Regions from separate parts of the Streptomyces sp. NPDC050997 genome, predicted to be linked through region 2. Evidence: riboswitches for the same ligand, from Rfam matches in the RefSeq annotation. Region 2 holds a riboswitch; each other region holds the start of a gene.

Evidence for each region. Region 2 has a riboswitch for cyclic di-AMP ahead of AB0H86_RS35530 (peptidoglycan DD-metalloendopeptidase family protein). Riboswitches for the same ligand answer to the same signal wherever they lie in the genome.
Region 1: linked by a shared signal. The riboswitch ahead of AB0H86_RS30670 (M23 family metallopeptidase) and the one ahead of AB0H86_RS35530 (peptidoglycan DD-metalloendopeptidase family protein) in region 2 are both predicted to bind cyclic di-AMP.
Region 3: linked by a shared signal. The riboswitch ahead of AB0H86_RS10640 (C40 family peptidase) and the one ahead of AB0H86_RS35530 (peptidoglycan DD-metalloendopeptidase family protein) in region 2 are both predicted to bind cyclic di-AMP.

Annotation. Positions count from the first base shown of each region.
Region 1 is NZ_JBFAGK010000016.1:122,579-128,671, forward strand. It holds gene AB0H86_RS30660 (pitrilysin family protein) at 1-382, shown strand, start outside; gene AB0H86_RS30665 (pitrilysin family protein) at 379-1,767, shown strand; cyclic di-AMP (ydaO/yuaA leader) riboswitch at 2,030-2,196, shown strand; gene AB0H86_RS30670 (M23 family metallopeptidase) at 2,210-2,974, shown strand; gene AB0H86_RS30675 (GntR family transcriptional regulator) at 3,209-3,904, shown strand; gene AB0H86_RS30680 (HPr family phosphocarrier protein) at 4,054-4,335, opposite strand; gene AB0H86_RS30685 (GNAT family N-acetyltransferase) at 4,511-6,093, shown strand, end outside.
Region 2 is NZ_JBFAGK010000022.1:2,772-8,864, reverse strand. It holds gene AB0H86_RS35535 (alpha-galactosidase) at 1-1,908, shown strand, start outside; cyclic di-AMP (ydaO/yuaA leader) riboswitch at 2,210-2,372, shown strand; gene AB0H86_RS35530 (peptidoglycan DD-metalloendopeptidase family protein) at 2,377-3,309, shown strand; gene AB0H86_RS35525 (DUF6250 domain-containing protein) at 3,629-4,345, shown strand; gene AB0H86_RS35520 (SGNH/GDSL hydrolase family protein) at 4,491-5,276, shown strand; gene AB0H86_RS35515 (TetR family transcriptional regulator C-terminal domain-containing protein) at 5,395-6,006, opposite strand; gene AB0H86_RS35510 (Glu/Leu/Phe/Val dehydrogenase dimerization domain-containing protein) at 6,078-6,093, opposite strand, start outside.
Region 3 is NZ_JBFAGK010000004.1:141,128-147,220, forward strand. It holds gene bioB (biotin synthase BioB) at 1-840, opposite strand, end outside; gene AB0H86_RS10620 (8-amino-7-oxononanoate synthase) at 1,019-2,146, shown strand; gene AB0H86_RS10625 (DUF397 domain-containing protein) at 2,197-2,424, opposite strand; gene AB0H86_RS10630 (helix-turn-helix transcriptional regulator) at 2,434-3,294, opposite strand; gene AB0H86_RS10635 (ATP-binding protein) at 3,508-3,966, shown strand; gene AB0H86_RS10640 (C40 family peptidase) at 4,064-4,537, opposite strand; cyclic di-AMP (ydaO/yuaA leader) riboswitch at 4,541-4,752, opposite strand; gene AB0H86_RS10645 (hypothetical protein) at 5,091-5,396, opposite strand; gene AB0H86_RS10650 (ATP-dependent Clp protease proteolytic subunit) at 5,403-6,038, opposite strand.

The DNA.
Region 1 (6,093 bases), on a different contig from region 2:
CGTCGAGGTACCGGTCATCGAGGCCGCCATCGACGAGGAGCTCGCCCGGTTCGCCGCGGAGGGCCCCACGGCCGAGGAAATGGAACGCGCCCAGGCCCAGTTGGAGCGCGAGTGGCTGGACCGGCTCGGTACGGTCGCGGGCCGCGCCGACGAACTGTGCCGCTACGCCGTCCTGTTCGGCGACCCGCAGCTCGCCCTCACCGCCGTCGGGCGTGTGCTCGACGTGAGTGCGGAGGAAGTCCAGGAGGTCGCCAAGGCCTGCCTGCACCCCGACAACCGCGCGGTGCTCGTCTACGAGCCGACCACCACCGAAGCCGAAGACGCCGAAGACGCCGAAGACGCCGAAGCCACCGACGAGAACGACGAGGAGGCGGCCCAGTGACCGAGCTCGCCGCGATGGAGTTCCACCCCCAGCCCCAGGCGGGCGATGCCAGGCCCTGGGCGTTCCCGGCCCCCGAGCGCGGGACGCTCGACAACGGCCTCACCGTCCTGCGCTGCCACCGCCCCGGCCAGCAGGTCGTCGCCGTCGAGGTGCTTCTGGACGCGCCCCTGGACGCCGAACCGGCCGGTCTGGACGGCGTCGCCACCATCATGGCGCGGGCGTTCTCCGAGGGCACCGACAAGCACTCCGCCGAGGAGTTCGCCGCCGAGCTGGAGCGCTGCGGCGCCACCCTCGACGCGCACGCCGACCATCCCGGCGTACGGCTCTCCCTCGAAGTCCCCGCCTCCCGCCTGGCCAAGGCCCTGGGCCTGCTGGCGGACGCCCTCAGGGCGCCCGCGTTCGCGGACAGCGAGATCGAGCGGCTCGTCCGCAACCGCCTCGACGAGATCCCGCACGAGCTGGCCAACCCCTCCCGGCGGGCCGCCAAGGAGCTCTCCAAGGAGCTGTTCCCGGCGACCTCGCGCATGTCGCGCCCCCGCCAGGGCACCGAGGAGACGGTCGAGTCCATCGACTCGGCGGCCGTACGCGGCTTCTACGAGAAGCACGTCCGCCCGGCCACCGCCACCGTCGTGGTCGTCGGCGACCTCACCGACATCGAGCTCGACGCGCTGCTCGGCGACACCCTCGGCTCCTGGACCGGCTCCTCGGCCCAGCCGCGTCCCGTGCCGCCGGTGACCGCCGACGACACCGGCCGGGTCGTCATCGTGGACCGCCCCGGTGCCGTCCAGACGCAGCTGCTGATCGGCCGCATCGGCCCCGACCGGCACGCGCGCGTGTGGCCGGCCCAGGTGCTCGGCACGTACTGCCTGGGCGGCACCCTCACCTCCCGTCTGGACCGCGTCCTGCGGGAGGAGAAGGGCTACACCTACGGGGTCCGGGCGTTCGGGCAGGTCCTGCGCTCGACTCCGGACGGCTCGGGTGCCGCGATGCTCGCCATCAGTGGCTCCGTGGACACGCCGAACACCGGCCCCGCCCTGGAGGACCTGTGGACGGTGCTGCGCACGCTCGCGGCCGAGGGGCTGACCGACGCCGAGCGTGACGTCGCCGTCCAGAACCTCGTCGGGGTGGCGCCGCTGAAGTACGAGACCGCGGCGGCGGTCGCGGGCACGCTGGCCGACCAGGTCGAGCAGCACCTGTCCGACGACTTCCAGGCGACGCTGTACCAGCAGCTCGCCTCGACCGGCACCGTGGAGGCCACCGCGGCGGCCGTGAGCGCCTTCCCGGTGGACCGTCTGGTGACCGTCCTCGTCGGAGACGCCGCGCAGATCAAGGAGCCCGTAGAGGCTCTCGGCATCGGCGAAGTCTCCGTCGTCTCCGCGGAGTAGCGACACGGAGTAGCGACACGGAGTAAAGGCACGGAGCAGCCACAGCGGAGTCACCACACCTCCGCGAAGTGGCCACAGGTGTGCCCGGGGCCCCGGTGACAGCACAGTCACTGGGGCCCCTCGATGTCCGAATTGGGGGAGAGGTTGCCTGTCTGCCCTGTGGCATGCGCTACAAAAGCCGTGATCCGTTTGGGGATTGAAAGTTGCCCCGCTTAGCGTCATCCGGGCTGTCCGTCAGCCAGTGCGCCGCATCCGCGGCACCGGACAGTCATCGCCGAGTCCCCGCATGGCGCGAGCCAGGGGAGCCGGGGACCCACATGTGAAGTCCCTGGGGTGAATCGGACGCCCGCGCGCACCGCGAGGGGGTCCGTAGGAGACCTTCCTGCTCCGAACCCGTCAGCTAACCCGGTAGGCGAGAAGGAAGGAAAGGACAAGCCACCACATGGCGTTCATGTGCGCCGCCGGGAAGCACCGTCGTCCCAGCCGGATGAAGCGCGGCACCGCCCGCGCGGCGGGTGTCGCGGCACTCACCACCACCGGCGTCATCGGTACCCTGGCCGCCCCGGCGCTCGCCGCCGAGCCCGCGGTCGAGCAGACCGGCCTCACCCCCGTCATCACCATGGGTAATTCGATCGCGGACCAGATCGACGCCCAGGCCGTCGCCCAGAAGCAGGCCGCCGAGGAGGCCGAGGCGCAGCAGAAGGCCGAGGAGGCCGCGCGCAAGAGGGCGGTCGTGGAGGCCACCAAGGCCCGCGAGGCCAAGGAGCGCGTCGCCCGCGAGGAGGAGCGCAAGCGCCTCAACACCTATGTCGCCCCGATCTCCGGCTCGTACGTCTCGACGGGCTACAAGAGCGGTGGCTCCCTGTGGTCCTCCGGCAGCCACACCGGCATCGACTTCCACGCCTCGACCGGCACCACCGTCCACGCGGTCGGCTCCGGCACCGTGGTCGAGGCCGGCTGGGGCGGGTCGTACGGCAACCAGATCGTCATCAAGATGAACGACGGCACGTACACCCAGTACGGCCACCTGTCGTCCATCGGCGTCTCGGTGGGGCAGACCGTCACCCCGGGTCGGCAGATCGGCCTCTCCGGCGCGACCGGCAACGTCACCGGACCCCACCTGCACTTCGAGGCCCGCACGAGCGCCGAGTACGGCTCGGACATCGACCCGGTCTCCTACCTCCGATCGCACGGCGTGAACGCCTGACGCACGCGCCCGTGAACGTCTGACGCGCGCGTCCGTGAACGTCTGACGACGGGCGGCGAGACAACCCGAGGCCCCGGCTCCCCGAGCCGGGGCTTTCGGCGTTTCTGATGCCCGGCTGTCCAAAAAATATCCATGGGTTCCGGCCTGCCATCGGAAATTCCCGCTCATTGCAATAGAGTCACCGAACACACGTCAATCGTCGACGTTTCACGGGGATTAAAGCGGAGGTCGGTCATGCGTATTCCGGCGCACTCGGTATGCACGGCGATCCGTGACGACATCGTCGCGGGTGTCTACGAGCGCGGCAGCCGGCTCACCGAGGAACTCCTCGCCCGCCGCTACGGCGTCTCGCGCGTCCCCGTCCGGGAGGCCCTGCGCACGCTGGAGGCGGAGGGCTTCGTGGTGACCCGGCGGCACGCGGGCGCGTGCGTCGCGGAACCCACCGAGCAGGAGGGCACCGACCTCCTGGAGATGCGGGTGCTGCTGGAACCGCTCGGCGCCTCCCGGGCCGCCCAGCGGCGCACCGAGGCCCACCTCAAGGTGCTGCGCGGACTGGTCCGGCTGGGCCAGGAGCGGGCCAGGAGGGGTACCAGCGATGACCTGCGCTCCCTGGGGGGCTGGTTCCACGAGACCCTCGCCCAGGCGTCCGGCAGCCCGGCGATGACCTCCATGCTGACCCAAATGCGCCACAAGATCGCCTGGATGTACGCGGTGGACGCGCCCGCCAACCCGGTGGAGTCCTGGGCGGAGCACGGCGCGATCGTGGACGCGGTGGCGCGCGGGGACAGCGAGCGGGCGCGAGCGGTCACGGCGCTGCACACCGAGCGTGCCACGGCCGCGCACCGGTTGCGCTTTCCGTCGCAGGGAGATCGCCCGGACCGTGTGAGGAACTCGCAACATCCCGTAAACATGACGAGCCTGCGGCATTAACACGGCAGCCGTATACAAAGAGGAGATAATTCGAGGGGGATTATTTCCGCTGCCCGTAAACGGGGAAATCGACCTGTGACCGGGAAATGCGAAGGGGCTCGCCCGATAATTCGGACGAGCCCTTCGGGGTCGCGCTGCGGCGTTTGTGCTCAGACGGTCTCGGGGAGCTCCTCGAGACCTTCGGCGACAAGCTTCGCGAGGCGGTCGAGAGCGGCGTCCGCCCCTTCGGCGTCGGAGGCGAGGATGATCTCCTCGCCGCCCTGCGCGCCCAGGCCGAGGACGGCCAGCATGGAGGCCGCGTTGACGGGGTTGCCGTCGGCCTTGGAGATCGTCACCGGGATACCTGCGGCCGTGGCGGCCCGGACGAAGATGGAAGCGGGGCGGGCGTGGAGACCCTCGGCCCAGCCGACGTTGACGCGGCGCTCAGCCATGTGATGCTGCCCTTCGGTGTATCAGGGTTGTCTAGACCAGTTTCCCATACGTGAAGCATGCCCGGAGCGGTCCTTCGTCCCGCTCCTTCGTGTGGTCGGACCGCGGCCTCGGTCCGATTCGTCCTCCGCGGACTGCCTCGCGTCGTTGTCCTACGCGAGTCGTACTCTGGGGCCCATGCAGACCTCGTCGGACCGGCATGAGTACCCCGCCCACTGGGAGGCCGACGTGGTGCTGCGCGACGGTGGTACCGCGCGCGTCCGGCCCATCACCGTCGATGACGCCGATCGCCTCGTCAGCTTCTACGAGCAGGTCTCGGACGAGTCGAAGTACTACCGCTTCTTCGCGCCCTACCCTCGTCTGTCCGCCAAGGACGTCCACCGCTTCACGCACCACGACTTTGTGGACCGGGTGGGACTCGCGGCCACCATCGGCGGCGAGTTCATCGCAACGGTACGCTACGACCGCATCGGCACTGACGGCATGCCCGCCTCCGCCCCCGCCGACGAGGCCGAGGTCGCCTTCCTCGTCCAGGACGCCCACCAGGGGCGCGGAGTGGCCTCCGCCCTCCTCGAACACGTCGCCGCTGTCGCCCGCGAGCGCGGTATCCGCCGCTTCGCCGCCGAGGTGCTGCCCGCCAACAGCAAGATGATCAAGGTGTTCACGGACGCCGGGTACACCCAGAAGCGCAGCTTCGAGGACGGCGTCGTACGCCTGGAGTTCGATCTTGAGCCGACGGACCGCTCGCTCGCCGTGCAGTACGCGCGTGAACAGCGCGCCGAAGGACGGTCCGTGCAGCGGCTGCTCACGCCCGGCTCCGTCGCCGTCATCGGGACCGGCCGAACACCCGGCGGGGTGGGCCGCAACGTCCTCGGCAACATCAGGGACGCCGGGTTCAGGGGCCGGCTGCACGCCGTGAACAAGGCCCTGCCCGAGGGACAGAAGGAGGTCGACGGGGTGCCCGCGCACCGGTCGGTGCGGGACATCGACGGGCCGGTCGACCTGGCGATCGTCGCCGTGCCCGCGGAGCATGTCCCCGAAGCCGTCGAGGAGTGTGGCCGGCACGGCGTGCAGGGGCTCGTCGTGCTCTCCGCCGGTTACGCCGAGAGCGGGCCCGAGGGGCGCGAGCGACAGCGGGAACTGGTCCGGCACGCGCGCGCGTACGGCATGCGGATCATCGGGCCGAACGCGTTCGGGATCATCAACACCTCGGCGGACGTACGCCTGAACGCCTCCCTCGCCCCGCAGATGCCCCGGCCGGGGCGGATCGGGCTGTTCGCCCAGTCCGGCGCCATCGGCATCGCTCTGCTGTCCCGCTTGCACCGGCGCGGCGGCGGGGTCACCGGGGTGAGCGGCGTCTCGACCTTCGTGTCGTCCGGCAACCGCGCGGACGTCTCCGGCAACGACGTCCTTCAGTACTGGTACGACGACCCCGACACCGACGTGGTGTTGATGTACCTGGAGTCGATCGGCAACCCGCGCAAGTTCACGCGGCTCGCGCGGCGGACGGCGGCGGCGAAACCCCTGGTCGTGGTCCAGGGCGCGGGTTCCGCGCCGCAGGGGCACGCGGTACGGGCGACGCGGCTGCCGCACGCCACGGTGTCCGCGCTGCTGCGCCAGGCCGGGGTGATCCGGGTGGAGACGATCACGGAACTGGTGGACACGGGACTGCTGCTCGCGCGGCAGCCGCTGCCGACCGGCGCCAGGGTGGCGATCCTCGGGAACTCCGAGTCGCTGGGGTTGCTGACGTACGACGCGTG
Region 2 (6,093 bases):
GGCTTCGAGTCCCCGCTCGACGGGCATGAGGAGTACCCGGTCGAGGGCGGCCCCCGCTTCGTGCGCCCCGCCCTGTCGGTGCGCACGGACGAGCGGCGCGGCACCGAGTGGATCTTCGAGGCGTACGAGCGTGCCGAGGACGACGAGCTGCGGCTCAGATTCCACGACGGCGGCCTCACGATCACCCTGCACTACCGCATGCGGCACGACGTCGTGGAGCGCTGGGTGAGCCTGGACAACGCGGGCCCCGCCGTGGAGCTCCTGCGCGCCGACTCCGCCACCTGGACCCTGCCCGACCGCGAGACCGGCTGGCGGCTGTCCCAACTGCACGGCCGCTGGGCCGCGGAGTCCCGGCTGGTGCGCGCCCCCCTCACCTACGGCGAGAAGGTCATCGGCAGCCGCCGCGGCCACACCGGGCACCAGCACCTGCCGTGGGTCGCGCTCGACACCGACGCGACCGAGGAACACGGCGAGGTCTACGGCTGCGCCCTCGGCTGGTCCGGGTCCTGGCGCATCGCCGTGGCCGAACTGCCCGACACACGCGTGCAGATCACCGGCGGCGCGGGCTACGACGACTCCGGCCTGCTCCGTCTGGAGGCCGGCGAGTCCTTCACCGCCCCCGTCTTCGCCGGCCTGTGGAGCGACGCCGGCTTCGGCGGGGCGAGCCGCGCCTGGCACGCATACCAGCGGGCGTACGTCATCCCGGACGCGGACCGGGACCGGCCGGTGCTGTTCAACTCCTGGGAGGCCACCGAGTTCGACATCTCCGAGGAGCAGCAAGGGGTGCTGGCCCGCCGGGCCGCGGCGACCGGCGTCGAGCTGTTCGTCGTCGACGACGGCTGGTTCGGAAAGCGCACGAGCGACCGGGCCGGGCTCGGCGACTGGACGCCCAACCCCGACCGCTTCCCGGGCGGCCTGAGGCCCCTCGCCGACTATGTGCACGCCCTCGGCATGCAGTTCGGCATCTGGGTCGAGCCGGAAATGGTCAATCCGGACAGTGACCTCTACCGTGCCCACCCGGACTGGGTGCAGTACCAACCAGGGCGAAAGCGGACGGAACTGCGCAACCAGCTGGTGCTGAACCTCGCGCGCGAGGACGTCCAGGAATACCTCTGGGAGCAGCTGCACGGGCTGCTCTCCAGCGCCCCGATCGACTATGTGAAGTGGGACTTCAACCGCTGCTTCACCGACGCCGGCTGGCCCGGCGACCCGTACCCGCAGCGCCTGTGGGTCGATCACGTGAACGCGCTGTACCGCCTGCTGGACCGGCTGCGCCAGGCCCACCCGGGCGTCGCCTTCGAGTCCTGCTCGGGCGGCGGCGGGCGGATCGACCTCGGTGTCATGAGCCGTACCGACCAGGTGTGGACCTCCGACAACACCGACCCGCTCGACCGGCTCGCCATCCAGCACGGCTTCAGCCAGATCCACCCCGCGCGCGTGATGGCGGCCTGGGTCACCGACAGTCCCAATACCCAGCTCAACGACCGGGTCAGCACACTGCGGTTCCGGTTCGTCAGCGCCATGGCCGGGGTGCTCGGAGTCGGCGGGGATCTCGCCGAGTGGACCGAGGAGGAGCTCGCCGAGGCCCGCGACTGGGTGACTCTCTACAAGGAGATCCGCCCCGTCGTGCAGCGCGGCGACCTCTATCGGCTGCGCCCGCCGGAGGGTGGATCGAGTGCGGTGCAGTACGTGCTGGGTGACGAGTCGGTCGTCCTGGCCTGGCTCCAGGCGCAGCGCCACGGCGAGCCGGTGCCGGCGCTGCGGCTGCGCGGACTTGACCCGACGGCGTCGTACGAATGCCGCGAAACGGGCGAAGTCCACCGAGGGGCCGTGTTGTTGCACCACGGCCTGCGGACCGGCCTTCGGGGTGACCTCGATGCGACGGTTCTCCGGCTGCGCCGCATCTGAGAGTTCTGTCCGAATTAGAACCTTCATTGCAACTCAGCCTGAAATGAGGCTATCTGAGGAACGGTGCGTGAGCAGCGTCATATTCGTGACCGTGCGTCGCCCGTCATGTTCACGTAATTCTTATGTATTTCAAGGGGATTTGAGGTGCGGGCGACCCTGTCGATTTACTGAGGGTGACTGGGAATTCCGTAAGGGATCAACAAAAACGCATTCGCACGCAACCTCCCGCTTGTCCTATTGCGTCTTAGTCGCTTACGTTCGCCACCGATCCGGACGGACGCCCAATCCTGCCGCCGCCCGGAGACCGCACACACTCACCCGCACACGGCAGGAGCGGGGGACCCACAGGCACAACCGCCTGTTTCGGTCTCCGGAACAGGCTAGGGGTTAAGTCGTGCTTCGGTACGGCCGGGCATCTCCAGTCCGCACCCGACAGCTCACCTCGCAGGCGCCGGAGAGGAATTCGCCATGCCCGCGAACGGTAAGCACCGCCGCACGAAGACCCAGCGCTTCGCTCGTTCCATCGCCGTCGCCGGAACTGGCGGCGCCGTACTCGCACTTCCGCTTCTGGGGGCCACCGGCGCCCATGCGGCGAGTGTCCAGTCCCTTTCGGGAAATGCCGTTCAGTCGTCCGTCGCGACTACCGCGAAGAAGTCGGTTGCCGAAAAGGCGACGGCCGAAAAGAAGGTGGCCGCGCGGACTTCGGGCGCGAAGACCTATGTGGTGCGCGTCGGCGACTATCTCGCGAAGATCGCCAAAGAGCAGAACGTCAGCGGAGGCTGGAAGAAGCTCTACGAAGACAATCGTGAGGCCATAGGCGACAACCCGTCGCTGATCCATCCCGGTCTGAAGCTCACGATAGGGAAGAAGGCCGCGACGGGTGCCGAGAAGCCGGCCTCCGCGCCGAAGCCGAAGCCGAAGTCGGCCTCCGCGTCCTCGTCGAAGAAGTCGGCGGCCGCCGCTCAGAGTGCCGTGACCACCAGCACCGCGAACGGCTTCACCCTCCCGGTCAGCGGCGCCACCATCGGCACGGGCTACCACGTGGCGGGCAGCATGTGGTCCAGCGGCTACCACACCGGTGTCGACTTCGTCGTCCCGACCGGTACTCCGCTCAAGGCCGTCGGTGCGGGCACGGTCGTCTCCGCGGGCTGGGGCGGCGCGTACGGCAACCAGGTCGTCATCAAGCTGGCCGACGGCTACTACGCGCAGTACGCGCACCTGTCCTCGCTCTCCGTCTCCGGCGGTCAGACCGTGACCGAGGGTCAGCAGATCGGCCTCTCCGGCGCGACCGGCAACGTGACCGGTCCGCACCTGCACTTCGAGATCCGCACCACGCCGGACTACGGCTCGGACGTGGACCCGATCGCCTACCTCCGCTCGAAGGGTGTCTCGGTCGGCTGACGCCCTCACGACCACCTGCCCCACACGCTGCCGAAGGCCGGACCCCTGATCCCCGGGTCCGGCCTTCGGTATGTCCGGGTCCATCACGCCATGTTCTGAACCCTTCCTGGTCAATCCGTGATCACCGCATTGCGGTCCTGTGGCAAGGGAGCCGAATGCGTCGACAGCGCGCAGGCGTGGGGGCACAGTGAACTCCGTTGCTGTGCAAGCGCTTTCTGTCGTTGACGTCCCGGAGGAGTTCCCTTGTATCCGCCCGCCCGACGCCGAAGAACGGTCGCCGTCACCACACCCGTCCGCTGCCCGGAAGGAGCCGTCTCCCGTGACGACCACGCGTAGAGCCTTCGCGACCCTGGCCGCCGGAACCGCGATGGCCGCCCTCGCCCCGGCTGCCCCCGCGAGCGCCTCGCCCCGCCACCACCGCCCGATCGCCCACGACGACTTCCGTCACGGCCTCGGCCGATGGGCCGTGGAACTCGAGAAGGGCGGCACCGTCACCGCCTCCCGCGGGATCCTGGAAGTCGACGTGCCCGCCGGCGCGACCGTCTGGTTCACACAGCGGCTCGAAGGGCCGTACGTCCTGGAGTACACCGCCACACCGGTGTCGCAGGGCGGGGTCAACGACCGGGTGTCGGACCTCAACAACTTCTGGAACGCCGTCGACGTCCGCTCCCCGGACGACCTGTTCGCCACCGCGCGGGGCGGGGCACTGGCAGAGTACGACTACCTCAAGACGTACTACGTCGGATACGGCGCCAACACGAACACCACGACCAGGCTGCGCCGCTATGTCGGCGAGGCGGGCGTGCGTCCGCTGGTCTACGACTACGCGGAGCCGCTGCTGGTGGCGAACCGGCCGAACCGGGTCCGGATCGTCTCCGACGGTTCGACCGTGCGGTGGTGGAACAACGGGCGGCTCGTGTTCGACCTCACCGACCCCGAGCCGTACACGAGCGGGCACTTCGGCTTCCGGACCACCTGGAGCCACTTCCGGATCTCCGAATTCCGGGTGTGGTGGTTGCCGCCCCAACAGCGCTGACGAGAAAGCTATTCCAGGCTTGACCAATCCTTGAACGGTGGCTTATCTCACCGCACGTCAACCCATTCCTACGGTCGCGTAGCTCACATCCGAAGGTGAATCATGGGCCGATGTGGCAGACGATTCGAAGAATGACAACAGATCAGTGATCGGGTCGTACGTGGCGGTGGGGGACAGCTTCACCGAGGGCGTCGGCGACCCCGGCCCGGACGGGGCGTTGGTCGGCTGGGCGGACCGGTTCGCGGTCCTGCTCGCGGACCGGCGGCCCGAGGGCGACTTCCAGTACACGAACCTCGCCGTGCGCGGGAAACTGCTCGACCAGATCGTGGCGGACCAACTGCCCAAGGCCATGGAACTGGCCCCGGAGCTGGTCTCCTTCAGTGCGGGCGGCAACGACATCCTGCGGCCCGGCACCGACCCCGACGAGGTCGCCGAGCGTTTCGAGCGGGCGGTGGTGCGACTGACCTCCGTCGCCGGCACGGTGATGGTGACGACCGGATTCGACACCCGCGGCGTGCCCGTGTTCAAGCATCTGCGCGGCAAGATCGCCACCTACAACGGGCATGTACGGGCGGTCGCCGACCGGTACGGCTGTCCCGTGCTCGACCTGTGGTCCCTGAAGACCGTTCAGGACCGCCGGGCCTGGGACGGCGACCGGCTCCACCTCTCACCCGAGGGCCACACACGCGTGGCGCTGCGCGCGGGCCAGGTCCTCGGCATGGAGCTCCCGGCCGACCCGGACCAGCCCTGGCCGCCGCTGCCGGTGCGCGGCACCCTGGAGATCCGGCGGGACGATGTGCACTGGGCGCGGGAGTACCTGGTGCCGTGGATCGGACGCCGGCTGCGCGGGGAGTCGTCGGGGGACCATGTGACCGCCAAGGGCACGCTGTCGCCGGACGACATCAAGACGCGGATCAGCTGGGTGGCTTGAGGAACTCGGCGCCTGGTCCACCACGGCCCACGACCCGCGGGCCGTGGTGGACCAGGCGCCGCGTTCTTGAGACAGCCCAGGCACGGTCACGGTCACGGGTCTGTCGCCCGGCGCGGGCCTACGTGGTCAACGCCTCCCGCGCCAGCCCCAGTTCCCGGGCCACCGTCTCGTCCACCCACTCCTGCGCCCGTACCCGCGGGACCGCGCCGGCGTAGGACGTCAGTTGTACGGCGAGACCGTCGAGCAGGGCCGTGAGGCGCAGGGCCGTGCCGGTCGGGTCCGGGCAGACGAACTCGCCCGCGGCCACGCCTTCGGCGATCACCTCGGTGAGCGCCGCCTTCCACTGCCGGTCGAGGTCGCGCGTGACCTCCCGCAGCGCGGGCTCGCGCAGCGCCGCGGCCCAGCCCTCGATCCACAGCCGCCAGCCCTTGGCCTGACCCGTCGGGGCGTACCAGCGCACGGCCGCCCGCAGTCGGCGCAGCGCCGTGGTGCGGCGGTCGAGCAGCCTGCGCAACTGGGCGAGGTCGCCCTCGGCCGCGTAGGTGAAGGCGGCGGCGACCAGCTTCTCCTTCGTCGAGAAGTGATAGAGCACCAACGCGTTGCTCACGCCGAGGGCCGAGGCCACGTCGGCGATCCTGACCGCCACCACGCCCCGTGCCTCGATCTGCTCGACGGCGGCGCGCAGCAACTCCTCGCGCCGCTCCGTCACGCTCAACCGCACTCTCGTCACGCGGTCACCCTAATCCGCCGCCGTGGGCGTCGGCGGAGGGAGGGCGATCACCCGAAGGGTTCGGCCTGAAGTCACCGGTACCACCCG
Region 3 (6,093 bases), on a different contig from region 2:
ATGGACCTCACGGCCGCCGGCGATGCGGACCTCCACGTCCGGGCAGACGAACCGGACCATGGCCAGGATCCTGAGGCAGCGCTGCGGGGTGAGGTTCCACTCCTTGGCCAGCGGGGTGCCCTCGACCGGGATCAGGAAGTTGACCGGAACCGAGTCCGGGTCCAGCTCGCGCAGCGAGAAGACCACGTCGACGAGGTCCTCGTCCGACTCGCCCATACCGGCGATCAGACCCGAGCAGGCCGACAGGCCGGCCGCGTGCGCCTTGGTGACCGTGTCCACCCGGTCGGCGTACGTGTGGGTGGTCGTGATGTCCCCGTACGTCGCCTCGGACGTGTTCAGGTTGTGGTTGTAGGCGTCCGCGCCCGCCTCGCGCAGCCGCTCCGCCTGGCCGTCGGAGAGCAGCCCGAGACAGGCGCACACCTCGACGCCCTCGTTCTGTTCCTTGATGGTCCTGATGGTGCCCGCGACCCGGTCCACGTCCCGGTCGGTGGGACCACGCCCGGACGCCACCAGGCACACCCGTTTGGCGCCTCCCGCCAACCCGGCCGCAGCCGCCTCGGAGGCCTGATCGGGCTTGAGCCAGGTGTACTTGAGGATGCCGGCGGTTGAGCCGAGCCGCTGCGAGCAGTAGGAGCAGTCCTCCGGGCACAGGCCCGACTTGAGGTTGACCAGGTAGTTGAGTTTCACTCGTCGGCCGAACCAGTGGCGGCGTACCTTGCCGGCCGCTGCCACCACATCGAGCAGGTCGTCGTCGGAAGTGGCGAGGACGGCGAGCGCCTCCTCGCGGCTCGGCACCTCGCGCCGTAGCCCCTTTTCCACCAGCGTGTTCAGCAGGTCCATGAGAGCCGATCCTGTCGTAAGGAGCCGTCCGGGGCCAAGGAGAGTTCGCACAACAGAGGCGCTTTCAGGTGTGGGTATCGCCACACACGGGGTGCCTGGTTGTCCCGCTAGTGTCTGTTCACTGCCTACAAATAATGTCTGTGCACTGCCTACAGAAGCCAAAAGCCCTGGAGGACCGATGGCGTTCGGCTGGATCGATGAGGAGGCGGAACGGCGCCGCCGCGCCGGACTCGTACGGACGCTGCGCCCCCGCCCCGCCGACTCGCCGCTCCTGGACCTCGCGAGCAACGACTACCTGGGCCTGGCCCGTCATCCCGAGGTCACCGAGGGCGCGGCCCGGGCCGCCCGGACCTGGGGCGGCGGCGCGACCGGCTCCCGGTTGGTCACCGGGACCACCGCGCTCCACGCCGAGCTGGAACGCGAGCTGGCCGACTTCTGCGGCTTCGAGGCGGCCCTCGTCTTCTCGTCGGGCTACGCGGCGAACCTGGCCGCGGTCACCACGCTCGCCCCGCACGGCTCGCTGATCGTCTCCGACGCCGGCAACCACGCCTCACTGATCGACGGCTGCCGGCTGGCCCGGGGCACCACCCAGGTCGTCGGGCACGCCGACCCGGACGCCGTGGACAAGGCCCTGCGGACGCACGAGGGCCCCGCCGTGGTCGTGTCCGACACGGTCTTCTCGGTGGACGGCGACGCGGCCCCGCTGGCCGCCTTCGCCGCTGCGTGCCGGGAGCGCGGCGCGGGGCTGGTGGTCGACGACGCCCACGGACTCGGGGTCCTGGGCGACGGCGGTCGCGGCGCCCCGCAGGCGGCGGGCCTCGCGGGGGCCGACGACGTCGTCGTGACGGTCACGCTGTCCAAGTCGCTCGGCAGTCAGGGCGGCGCCGTGCTCGGCCCCGCCCGGGTGATCGACCACCTGGTCAACGCGGCCCGGACGTTCATCTTCGACACCGGCCTCGCCCCCGCGGCGACCGGCGCGGCGCTGGCGGCGCTGCGGCTGCTGCGCCGAGAGCCGCGGCGGGCGGCGCGGGCCCGCGCGGTCGCGGGCGAACTCCACGCACGCCTGACCGCCGCGGGGCTGCAGGCGGTACGCCCGGACGCCGCGGTGGTCTCGGTGCGCGCGCCGTCCCCCGAGGCGGCGGTCGGCTGGGCGGCCGACTGCCGTACCGCCGGGCTGGTCGTGGGCTGCTTCCGACCTCCTTCCGTGCCCGACGGCATCTCACGGCTGAGACTGACCGCCCGCGCGGACCTCTCCGCGGGGCAGATCGAACGCGCTGTACGGGTGATCGGCGAGACACGACCATGAGTCGGCGTGACACGGCCGGGCGCCGCACCCTGATGGGCCGGACGGTCTGATCAGGACCGGATCGCGGTCGTGAATCCCGTCCAGCTCTCGGGGGAGAAGAGCAGCGCGGGTCCGGCCGGGTCCTTGGAGTCGCGTACGGCGAGCAGACCGGCCCAGTGGCCGGTCTCCGGCTGGGCCGTCTCGACGCAGTTGTTCGCTCCGGTGCTGTAACTGCTGCGCAGCCACCGCGTGTCGGGAAGATCGGTACTGGAAGGTACGTGCCGAGGCAGTGCGGGCATGGTGCCTCCTTACGCGCCATCACCTATTGCGGCGATGTAATCCAACGAGTCTTCGGGCGAAAGGGCATGGAACTGAAGGGCGTTGAAGGCCTCGGTGTAGGCCTGAAGGTCTTCTTTCCGTTCGAGATAGAGGCTACTCGTCAAGTGGTCGAGAACAACCACGTCCAGATCAGATGTGCTCGAAAATGAGAAGATAACGAAAGGCCCGGTGACACCGATGTGCGCTCCGGCCGCGAACGGCAGTACCTGCAACCGCACTTGGGGCAGTCGCGCCGCCTCGACCAGGCGCTCCAGCTGGTGCTCCATCACCTCGGGTCCGCCGACCTCGCGCCGCAGCACCGCCTCGTCCAGCACGGCGTCCAGCTCCAGCGGCGGTTGCGACCGCAGCACGTCCTGCCTGGCCAACCGCACCTCGACCAGGGCGTCCACCCGCTCGTCGTCCAGGCCGTCGACCGCCGCCCTGGTCACCGCCCGGGCGTACTCCGGCGTCTGCAACAACCCGGGCACCACGGAGGTCTCCAGTGTGCGCATCGTGCCGGCCTGCGACTCCAGGCTGATGAAGTCCCGGTAGGTGGGCGGCAGTACTCCGCGATACGCGTGCCACCAGTGATGCCGGCCGGCGCTCTCGTCTGGCCCCGCCAACACCAGCAGCAACTCCCGTAGTTGGGCGTCGCGCACTCCGTAGGCGTCCAGCAGTAATCGCACATCGGCCGGTTTCACCCCGCTGGCGCCGGTCTCGATCCGGCTCACCTTCGACTGGTGCCAGCCCACCAACCGGGCCGCCTCACCACTCGTGAGCCCGGTACCGGTGCGCAGGGAACGCAGTTCCGCGCCCAGTTTCCGGCGGCGCACCGCGGGACCGTGCTGCATGGGCTACTCCTTACTCCAACCGAGGCACCCAAATACGGTCTGCCGTCGTAGAGTTCACCGCTTCGAGCGACAGATATATGCATATCTTGGTGGATCGCCACCCGTGACCGTCGCGGTAATGGCACTCTGACGACGAAGTACCAGTCCGGGACCGTACTCGAACCATCCGCTCTGTGTCGGACTGCGGGCCCGCGGGAAAGGGACGACGTCGCCATGGCAGATCATCTGGAAGCATCCGTCACTCTGTCGAGCGTTCCCGCCTCGGTCTCCGCGGCCCGCGCCTATGTGCTCACCACCCTGGTGGAGTGGGGACTGGCGGCGGACACGGACATCGCCGACACCATCCGGCTGATCGTCTCCGAACTCACCACCAACGCCGTACAGCACACCTTCGGACAGTCACCCACCTTCACGGTGGACATCGAGCTCGACCGTGATGAACACCTGCGCATCGGTGTCACCGACAGCCACCCGCGATTCCCCAAACGGCTGCCGGCCGCCGTCCAGCAGGACAACGGCCGGGGCATGGTGATCATCCGTTGGCTGACCGCGGAGTGCGGCGGCAAACTGAGAGTCAGACCCACCAGAGAGGGCGGCAAGACGGTCTCCATCGAACTGCCGTGGTCCGTCCCGGCCGAGTCGGTGCCGGCGGCGGGACAGCAGGAGCCGTAGCGGAGCGGTGGGCGCGCCGGAGGCCGCGAGGCGGTCAGGAATGAAGGCCCCACGGGGGCGACGGCGGGTCAGATCGCCGTCACCCCGCGCGGGAGGGTCACTTGACCCGGCCGTACCAGACGCTCTTCGTCCAGATCTTCTGCAGCCGTACGACGTCCCCGGTCTTCGGGGAGTGCCAGAGCTTGCCCTTCCCGGCGTAGATGCCGACGTGGTACACGTTCGAGCCCGAGTGGAAGAAGACCAGGTCTCCCGCCTTGCGGCTCTTGGAGGTGATGTGGCGCGTCTTGTTGTACTGCTGGGCAGCCGTGCGGGGCAGTTTCTTGCCCGCCTTCTTGAACGAGTACAGCGTCAGTCCGGAGCAGTCGAACCTCTTCGGTCCGGTGGCCCCGTACTTGTACGGGGAGCCCTTCTTGGACGCCGCGACCTGCAGTGCCTTCGTCGCCGGTGTGGCGGCCGCGGCGTCGGAGGCGACGCCCGGGACCACCACCGAGCCGCCGACGGCGGCGATGGCGAAGGCCGAGGCCGTACCGGCCCTGACCATGAGCGACGGGACACGATTGAGCGCAGTCATGCGCAACCCTTCGTCAGCCGCCTGTGAAGGATGACCTGTCGGATTCGGGCTGACAAAGTTGCCCGGCCGCTGACGCGGCTTCACCCCAAGGGCTGCTCGACCCGGTCATGGCGTGACCGTTCCGGCGACCCGTCGTGCCTGGGTCCTCCACTCCTGCCGATCCACTTCTGTCGACCGGTCATCCGGGCGGCGGCAGGACTCGGCGTCCGCCCGGATCGCCCCGCCGTTGTGGCGGGGTCTTGTCGTCAGTCAGGGATCTTGGCTCACGGATGTCCGAAAAACCCAATGGAACCGGGGGTTTGTGTTGTTACTCACCACTCACCCGTTCGGGTGGACACCCCCATGTTCGAAGGGGTGTTGAAGGGCCCGAGGAGGCCTGGACCAGCAGCGGAACGCCCCATTTCGTCCCCGGACTACGCGCGTTGCGCAACCCTGTCAGGCCGAAAAATGGAGGCACGTCTACTCTGATTGGCGGTACCCCGTTTGGTCCGTTTCGGCTCCGGTCCGGACGTCGCGGGAGCGGGTCGGCGCGTCCGGACCGGCTGGGGGTGCGTCAACTGTCGGAGCGCGGCGGCACCGTGACGCGAGCCGTGCGGCGCTCCCCGTCCAGCACGCGCAGCGCACGCGCCAGCGTGTCGGCGTGCAGTTCGGTCTCGCCCCGACGGTGCATCAGCGCCAGCGCGTCCCGCAGTGCGGCCGCCTTGCCGACCAGTGCCTGCGCGGCACGCAGTCCTCGGTACGTGTCCCCGTGCTGCGCCGGATTGATCCGGCCGAGCAGGTCGACCACGTCGAGGTAACGGTCGATCAACTCACCCTCGGCGCTGGTGAGGGCGGGCAGCGGTGGCAGATCGGGCAGCATCGGGGATCACCTCGCTCCGGGTGCGGGACGTGAGGCCTTGCGGCTCGGGATGAGCCGGTCCACCAGGCCGTACTCCACGGCCTCCTGGGCGGTGAGGATCTTGTCCCGCTCGATGTCCGTGTGCACCTGCTCCGACGTCCGCCCGGTGTGCCGTACGAGCATCTCCTCCAGTCGGCTTCGTACCCGGGTCAACTCCTCGGCCTGGATGGCCAGATCGCTGGCCTGCCCCTGGATCGGCTGGGTGAAGGCGGGCTGGTGGATCACCATCCGAGCGCCCGGCAGCGCGTTCCGCTTGCCCGGCGTGCCCGCGGCGAGCAGCACCGAGGCGGACGAGCCGGCCTGGCCCAGGCAGGTCGTCTCCACGTCGCACGTGACGTACTGCAGCGTGTCGTAGATCGCCGACATCGCGGTGAACGAGCCGCCGGGGGAGTTGATGTACAGCGAGATGTCCCGGTCCGGGGCCTGGTGTTCGAGGTACATGAACTGGGCCATCACGTCGTTCGCCGAGATGTCGTCGATCGGCGTCCCCAGGAAGACGATCCGCTCCTCGAGCAGCTTCGAATACGGATCCATCGTCCGGTGCCCGGAGCTGGTGCGTTCGTGGAACTCGGGCAGGACGTGGCGGGCGGACGGTCGGGTCATGGGGTACCCCTCCTTCGGCGTCTGTGAAAAATGTACAGGACGTACGTGACGTTAT